One region of the Margalitia sp. FSL K6-0131 genome, then DNA from elsewhere that is predicted to be linked to it. Evidence: a T-box and tRNA genes for the amino acid it is inferred to sense, from the RefSeq annotation. Region 1 holds a T-box; the other holds one or more tRNA genes.
The links. A T-box is a leader RNA that pairs with one kind of tRNA and senses whether it is charged. The one in region 1 lies ahead of alaS (alanine--tRNA ligase), so its partner is inferred to be a tRNA-Ala.
Positions count from the first base shown of each region.

Region 1 (4,526 bases):
TGCTTTTGCTTCATTGATGTTTTTCAAGTCAATGTTTACCGGCAGGCTTGCCCAGATTTTTTCATTGACTATTTCCTCAATTTTTACAAGTTCATCTGGCGTAATTTGTCCGAAATGAGAAAAGTCAAAGCGAAGTCGGCTTGGTTCTACCAAAGATCCAGCCTGATTAACATGTGTACCAAGGACATCCTTTAATGCCTGATGCAATAAATGGGTTGCGGAGTGATTCTTAATAATTTTATTTCGGTTTATACGATTTACTTCTGCAAAAACCTCTTGATCCAATGTTAAGCTGCCTTGTTCTACAATAGCACGATGTAAATTCTGACCGTTTGGAGCTTTTTGAACATCCTTGACTATTACGCTTAATCCTTCGGCTGTTAAAGTTCCTCCGTCCGCTACTTGACCTCCACTTTCTGCATAGAATGGGGTTTGATCCAATATAAATTGGATTTCGTCTCCGGATTTCGCTTCAGTAACTAGTTCGCCGTCTTTTACAATTGCTACTACTTTAGCATTTGTTTCTAAGGTTTGATAACCCACGAATTCACTATCGACTTTAATTTCTCCTAAAATACCGCCTTGAACCTGCATGGAACCAACATCTTGACGAGCTTTACGAGCACGCTCTCTTTGATTTTCCATTTCCGCTTCAAAGCCTTCGTGATCCACCTTCATGCCTTCTTCTTCTGCATATTCTTCGGTAAGCTCGACTGGGAATCCATATGTGTCATATAAGCGGAAAACATCCGCACCCGAAATCGTATCTTTGCCTTCATCTTTTGCTTTTTTCATAACGGAAGACAAAATAGACAAACCTTCATGCAGTGTTTCATGGAAACGCTCTTCCTCATTTTTGATTACTTTTTGAATAAACTCCGTTTTTTCCTTTACTTGAGGGTAATAATCAACCATTATTTCTGCTACTACAGGAACTAATTTATACATAAATGGTTCCCCGATATTGATGGTTTTTGCATATCTCACTGCTCTGCGAAGCAAACGTCTTAAAACATAGCCACGGCCTTCATTTGAAGGAAGCGCACCATCACTAACAGCAAATGCAACCGTTCGAATGTGATCAGCAATAACCTTAAAAGCAGTATCTAATGTTTTATCTTTTCCATATGTTTCTCCGGAAATTTTTTCAGTTTCTTTGATAATCGGCATAAAGAGGTCTGTATCAAAATTAGTAGGAACATCCTGAACAACAGATGCCATTCTTTCTAAGCCCATACCTGTATCAATGTTTTTCTTAGGGAGAGGTGTATAAGTACCGTCTGGATTATGATTAAATTGAGAAAACACAAGATTCCAAACCTCTAAATACCTTTCATTTTCTCCACCTGGATATAATTCTGGATCATTTTCATCGTCGCCATATTCAGGACCGCGATCATAGAATATTTCTGTATTTGGTCCGCTTGGTCCTTCGCCGATATCCCAGAAGTTCTCCTCTAAACGGATAATTCTTCCCTCCGGTATACCGATTTTTTTATTCCATAATTCAAATGCTTCATCATCCTCAGGATGAATCGTTACGGATAATTTTTCTGGCTCAAAGCCAATCCATTCAGGACTGGTTAAAAACTCCCAAGCCCAGGTAATAGCCTCTTCCTTAAAATAATCCCCAATAGAGAAATTCCCCATCATTTCGAAAAATGTATGGTGGCGAGCAGTTTTTCCAACATTTTCAATGTCATTCGTACGAATCGCTTTTTGTGCATTTACGATTCTTGGATTTTCCGGAATCACACGACCATCAAAATATTTCTTTAATGTTGCGACACCACTATTTATCCAAAGCAATGAAGGATCTTCATGTGGAATAAGCGATGCACTTGGCTCAACCTTATGACCTTTTTCTTGAAAAAAGTCTAAAAACATTTGACGAATTTGAGCACCTGTTAGTTTTTTCATATTAATACCTCCTTAAAAAATAAAAAAATCCCCCATCCCTGGTATGCAGGGACGAGAGATTTACTCGCGGTACCACCCTGATTTTAGACAATCAAAAAGACAATCTAACTCTTGGGTGCCTGTAACGTGGCAAGACGGCAGTATTTTAGCTGCACTCCAGATTAGCCTTCTGTTATCCTTCATCTGGAATTTCTCTCAGCCTCGGAAATTCCTCTCTTCTTAGATGGACTATAACATACTCGATCTTTCAATGATTTTTACATATAAATAGTATATATAGTCGAATTATAAAAAGTTACAGGCCATTTGTCAATTATTCATGTGATGATTTTGTTACAAAATGATATTTTGCATGAATAATCGCTACTTTAATGATAGCTAAGACAGGAACTGCTAAAATTAAGCCAAGAATGCCGCCTATTTCCTCACCTACAATTAATGCTAAAATGATGAAAAGCGGATGCAAATGCAAGGATTTTCCAACAATGAGGGGAGACAGAACATTCCCTTCAAGAAATTGTAAAACAAACATGATGATAACCACATAAATTAAATGTTTAGTTGAAATGGTCATAGCAATAATAGCCGCGGGAATCGCCCCAATAATCGGTCCGAAATAAGGAATTATATTGGTTAATCCAATAATCAAGCCTAATAATACTGGGTAATGAATCCCCAATAACCAGAAAGCTATAGTCGATATGGATCCAATAAAAAAACAAACCAATAACTGTCCACGAATATAACCACCAATAGATTTGTCAACATCTTTCAAAAATGAAACGGCCTGTTTTCTCCATTTACTAGGAGTGATATACCATGCTGATCTTTTAACTGATTCAATATCCTTCAAAAAATAGAAAGAAATAAACGGAATAATCGCAAGTACAAATATAAAATTCACTAATTTCATTATCGTATTCATTACTTTTATCAAATATTGATTCAGCCATAACTCAAAGTGATCAATACGCTTATCTATTTGATTTTGAATTCCATCTGGCCACCTCGAAGTGGAATCATGCACTTGTTGGATCCAATTGCGGTATTGATTTGCAAACTCTGGTAAATGATCCGATAAATCCTTGATTTGTTCAATTAATAATGGTACACCTAAATAGATTCCGTAACAAATGCCTCCAAAAAAAATGATATAAATGATGGAAATAGCAAGAGCTCTATGCATTCCTTTATCATGAAGCCATTCCACTACTGGATGAAGCAGATAAGTTATAAATCCCCCTATTAAAAAAGGAATTAGAGACATGAACAAGACCTTCAGTATCGAGGACCAAAGAGGTTTTAACAATAATAATACATATAAAATGATAAAAATCAGTAAGATGATACCAAGTTTATAAAACCAATTCCCACTGGATAGTTTCACATCTATCACTCCTTTTACTAGTATTTGTAAAAGAAGTGAATTTATCCATTAGAAAAAGCTGCCTCATACTGAGACAGCTTCAACCGTTATCTAAACGCTTTTCGCAAGCGTTTTGTCATTTTTCGCATTTGTTTTCCGTTAAATCCTTGACGCTGCGAATAAGCTGCAGCTGCAATACCTGCTCCAAAGCCTAGCAAGGAAACAATCGTTTTGTTCAAAACTATGCACCCTTTCCATTAGCTTAGTTTTCTTGAATCCTCATCGAATAAATCATCTAAAGAACTTAATGATCCATCTTCTTCCACCTGATGGGTATATATCATCTCTTTGTTAACAGATAATTCAATAAAGCAATTCCAGCAATAGTATTGGTTGATACCAATTTTTCCAAGATCTTTACTTTGGCAATTGGGGCACTTCATCATAGGTAATATCTCCACCTCGTAATGGTTTTTCAGTCACGATGATGGCATCCTTCCCAAATTTCGGAGGATGAGCTGAATGAATAAATCGCTTACCTTCCAACATATCGGAAAAAAAGCCATCCGTTAGCTCGTATCCTATGATTGTGCCCACTTCCTCTTGAAAATATACGTCCTCTAATAATCCTAGCTCCTCACCATTGCCTGAAATCATAAATTTAAGTGCAATTGGTTGGAAATGGCACATGGAATACTCATTATGTGCCTCTTTGTATTTCCTCAATTGCCCATCTTTCTGAAGTACAATAACATGCGGCCCATATGCTTGAACCTGATCCATTGGTACACTGTACAGATTATGAAAAAAACCTTTCCCTTTTACAATCAAGGATTTTACTTTTCCTTCATCCGTTATACAGATATCACATACTTCCCCGACGCAGCTCCCATCACAGTCATAAACCGACATGTTCTTCAGAAGAGAATATGTTCGCAAAAAGCATCCCCTACCTTTTCGAACATTTATATTTTACGACTTAAACCATAAAATCATAAGGTGTAACGTTTTCCATGCCAATCATTGGGTCGATAGTTAGAAGCGTATCCTCCGTTAAAATAAATTGATCAGACTTTTGTGAAGGGTCTTGGGTGGAATAATCATGGAGCAAACGTAATTTTTCATACAGAGTTGTCTTTCTCTGCCCGTCATCCTCCCGTTCCACTCCAAGACGAAATGCTTCTTCTTCACCGCATAAAATCAGAAATTGCTTACTTCTTGTAATCGCTGTGTATAATAA
Region 1 covers NZ_JBBOZS010000001.1:2,030,920-2,035,445, reverse strand. The annotation lists gene alaS (alanine--tRNA ligase) at 1-1,920, opposite strand, end outside; T-box leader at 1,965-2,180, opposite strand; gene NSQ59_RS09805 (AI-2E family transporter) at 2,234-3,307, opposite strand; gene NSQ59_RS09800 (DUF3918 family protein) at 3,394-3,525, opposite strand; gene NSQ59_RS09795 (hypothetical protein) at 3,544-3,732, opposite strand; gene NSQ59_RS09790 (PRC-barrel domain-containing protein) at 3,704-4,225, opposite strand; gene recD2 (SF1B family DNA helicase RecD2) at 4,266-4,526, opposite strand, start outside.

Region 2 (4,526 bases), 2.0 Mb from region 1:
GCCTTAAAATGGTGCAAAATACTCCTTTATTGAAATCTGAAACGAAGCTGGCCATTTTTCAACATCATGAACGTCTGGATGGATCCGGCTATCCGCTGAAATTGAAAGGAAATAAAATTCATTCCCTATCCAGAATTGTGGCAGTTGCAGATGTATTTCATGCTCTTATAAGTGATCGGTTATACCATGAAAATGTATCAGTATTTAAGGCGATTGAAATATTAATCTCTGATTGCTTTGGACAATTTGACATATCTGTAATAAATGTTTTACTAAATATGATTTCCGTTCATTTAGTTATCGGAACAAAGGTGAAATTATCGAATAATCAATTAGGCGAAATTATGTTTACAAAAAGTTCAGCTTTAACAAGACCGTTAATAAAAATGTTAAACAGCAGTGATATTATTGATTTGGAGAAAAGAAGAGATATCTGTATTGAGGAGATAGTTTAATTATCTCCTTTTTTATTCTAAAAAAGTATTGCATTTCATAGAAAAAGTTGATAGAATAATATTCGTTGGTTTAAAAAAACAACAAAATGCTTCAAAAATAATATTTTAAAAACATTTGACTAAATAGATTATCTGTGATAAACTATTAAAGTCGTTAAGATGATTGGTCTTTGAAAACTAAACAGAACAAAACGTCAATGTTTTAAATGATGAGCTATATCAAACACTTTTTTGGAGAGTTTGATCCTGGCTCAGGACGAACGCTGGCGGCGTGCCTAATACATGCAAGTCGAGCGGACTTTTAAAAGCTTGCTTTTAAAAGTTAGCGGCGGACGGGTGAGTAACACGTGGGTAACCTGCCTGTAAGACTGGGATAACTCCGGGAAACCGGGGCTAATACCGGATAACTTCTTTCCTCGCATGAGGAAAGATTGAAAGATGGCTTCGGCTATCACTTACAGATGGACCCGCGGCGCATTAGCTAGTTGGTGAGGTAACGGCTCACCAAGGCGACGATGCGTAGCCGACCTGAGAGGGTGATCGGCCACACTGGGACTGAGACACGGCCCAGACTCCTACGGGAGGCAGCAGTAGGGAATCTTCCGCAATGGACGAAAGTCTGACGGAGCAACGCCGCGTGAGTGATGAAGGTTTTCGGATCGTAAAACTCTGTTGTTAGGGAAGAACAAGTATCGTTCGAATAGGGCGGTACCTTGACGGTACCTAACCAGAAAGCCACGGCTAACTACGTGCCAGCAGCCGCGGTAATACGTAGGTGGCAAGCGTTGTCCGGAATTATTGGGCGTAAAGCGCGCGCAGGCGGTTTCTTAAGTCTGATGTGAAAGCCCACGGCTCAACCGTGGAGGGTCATTGGAAACTGGGAGACTTGAGTGCAGAAGAGGAGAGTGGAATTCCACGTGTAGCGGTGAAATGCGTAGAGATGTGGAGGAACACCAGTGGCGAAGGCGACTCTCTGGTCTGTAACTGACGCTGAGGCGCGAAAGCGTGGGGAGCGAACAGGATTAGATACCCTGGTAGTCCACGCCGTAAACGATGAGTGCTAAGTGTTAGAGGGTTTCCGCCCTTTAGTGCTGCAGCTAACGCATTAAGCACTCCGCCTGGGGAGTACGGCCGCAAGGCTGAAACTCAAAGGAATTGACGGGGGCCCGCACAAGCGGTGGAGCATGTGGTTTAATTCGAAGCAACGCGAAGAACCTTACCAGGTCTTGACATCCTCTGACAACCCTAGAGATAGGGCGTTCCCCTTCGGGGGACAGAGTGACAGGTGGTGCATGGTTGTCGTCAGCTCGTGTCGTGAGATGTTGGGTTAAGTCCCGCAACGAGCGCAACCCTTGACCTTAGTTGCCAGCATTCAGTTGGGCACTCTAAGGTGACTGCCGGTGACAAACCGGAGGAAGGTGGGGATGACGTCAAATCATCATGCCCCTTATGACCTGGGCTACACACGTGCTACAATGGATGGTACAAAGGGCTGCGAGACCGCGAGGTTAAGCCAATCCCATAAAACCATTCTCAGTTCGGATTGCAGGCTGCAACTCGCCTGCATGAAGCCGGAATCGCTAGTAATCGCGGATCAGCATGCCGCGGTGAATACGTTCCCGGGCCTTGTACACACCGCCCGTCACACCACGAGAGTTTGTAACACCCGAAGTCGGTGAGGTAACCTTTTGGAGCCAGCCGCCGAAGGTGGGACAGATGATTGGGGTGAAGTCGTAACAAGGTAGCCGTATCGGAAGGTGCGGCTGGATCACCTCCTTTCTAAGGATAATGGAAAACCACTTTCGTGGTTACGAAGAGACGTTTTCGTTCTGTTTAGTTTTGAAAGAGCAATCTTTCTATGAGAAAGAAAGATGGGCCTATAGCTCAGCTGGTTAGAGCGCACGCCTGATAAGCGTGAGGTCGATGGTTCGAGTCCATTTAGGCCCACCATTATAATTGCATATTTCATTATGGGGCCTTAGCTCAGCTGGGAGAGCGCCTGCTTTGCACGCAGGAGGTCAGCGGTTCGATCCCGCTAGGCTCCACCAATTTTTGTTCCTTGAAAACTAGATACTGATAGAAGAAACCAAGTAAAACCGAGAATCGCCACTTTATGGATTTAATCCATTTTAAAGTAGTAATAACCTTATAGGTTAAGTTAGTAAGGGCGCACGGTGGATGCCTTGGCACTAGGAGCCGATGAAGGACGGGACTAACACCGATATGCTTCGGGGAGCTGTAAGCAAGCTTTGATCCGGAGATTTCCGAATGGGGGAACCCACTGCTCGTAATGGAGCAGTATCTTTACCTGAATACATAGGGTAATGAAGGCAGACCCGGGGAACTGAAACATCTAAGTACCCGGAGGAAGAGAAAGCAAACGCGATTTCCTGAGTAGCGGCGAGCGAAACGGAAGAAGCCCAAACCAAGAGGCTTGCCTCTTGGGGTTGTAGGACACTCTATACGGAGTTACAAAGGAACGGAGTAGATGAAGAGGTCTGGAAAGGCCCGTCAAAGAAGGTAACAACCCTGTAGTTGAAACTTCGTTCCCTCCAGAGTGGATCCTGAGTACGGCGGGACACGTGAAATCCCGTCGGAAGCAGGGAGGACCATCTCCCAAGGCTAAATACTCCCTAGTGACCGATAGTGAACCAGTACCGTGAGGGAAAGGTGAAAAGCACCCCGGGAGGGGAGTGAAAGAGAACCTGAAACCGTGTGCCTACAAGTAGTTAGAGCCCGTTAATGGGTGATAGCGTGCCTTTTGTAGAATGAACCGGCGAGTTACGATTTCATGCAAGGTTAAGCTGATGAAGCGGAGCCGCAGCGAAAGCGAGTCTGAATAGGGCGAATAAGTATGAGGTCGTAGACCCGAAACCAGGTGATCTACCCATGTCCAGGGTGAAGGTAAGGTAACACTTACTGGAGGCCCGAACCCACGCACGTTGAAAAGTGCGGGGATGAGGTGTGGGTAGCGGAGAAATTCCAATCGAACTTGGAGATAGCTGGTTCTCTCCGAAATAGCTTTAGGGCTAGCCTCAAGATGAAGAGTATTGGAGGTAGAGCACTGTTTGGACTAGGGGCCCTCATCGGGTTACCGAATTCAGACAAACTCCGAATGCCAAATACTTATGCTTGGGAGTCAGACTGCGAGTGATAAGATCCGTAGTCAAAAGGGAAACAGCCCAGACCACCAGCTAAGGTCCCAAAGTATACGTTAAGTGGAAAAGGATGTGGAGTTGCTTAGACAACCAGGATGTTGGCTTAGAAGCAGCCACCATTTAAAGAGTGCGTAATAGCTCACTGGTCGAGTGACTCTGCGCCGAAAATGTACCGGGGCTAAACGTATCACCGAAGCTGTGGATGGACACCTGACAGGTGTCCGTGGTAGGAGAGCGTTCTAAGGGCGGTGAAGCTAAACCGGAAGGATTAGTGGAGCGCTTAGAAGTGAGAATGCCGGTATGAGTAGCGAAAGAAGGGTGAGAATCCCTTCCACCGAATGCCTAAGGTTTCCTGAGGAAGGCTCGTCCGCTCAGGGTTAGTCGGGACCTAAGCCGAGGCCGAAAGGCGTAGGCGATGGACAACAGGTTGATATTCCTGTACCACCTCTTCACCGTTTGAACGATGGGGGGACGCAGGAGGATAGGGTAAGCGCACTGCTGGTTATGTGCGTCTAAGCAGTTAGGCTGGTTACGAGGCAAATCCCGTAACCGTGAAGGCGGAGCTGTGATAGCGAGGGAAATATAGTACCGAAGTTCCTGATTCCACACTGCCAAGAAAATCCTCTAGTGAGGTGAAAGGTGCCCGTACCGCAAACCGACACAGGTAGGCGAGGAGAGAATCCTAAGGTGAGCGAGAGAACTCTCGTTAAGGAACTCGGCAAAATGACCCCGTAACTTCGGGAGAAGGGGTGCTCTGGTAGGGTGCAAGCCCGAGAGAGCCGCAGTGAATAGGCCCAGGCGACTGTTTAGCAAAAACACAGGTCTCTGCGAAGCCGCAAGGCGAAGTATAGGGGCTGACGCCTGCCCGGTGCTGGAAGGTTAAGAGGAGGGGTTAGCGTAAGCGAAGCTCTGA
Region 2 covers NZ_JBBOZS010000001.1:9,649-14,174, forward strand. The annotation lists gene NSQ59_RS00040 (HD-GYP domain-containing protein) at 1-455, shown strand, start outside; rRNA gene NSQ59_RS00045 (16S ribosomal RNA) at 684-2,234, shown strand; tRNA gene NSQ59_RS00050 (tRNA-Ile) at 2,329-2,405, shown strand; tRNA gene NSQ59_RS00055 (tRNA-Ala) at 2,428-2,503, shown strand; rRNA gene NSQ59_RS00060 (23S ribosomal RNA) at 2,607-4,526, shown strand, end outside.
Region 2: it encodes a tRNA-Ala, which carries the amino acid that the T-box ahead of alaS (alanine--tRNA ligase) is inferred to sense. The anticodon was not compared.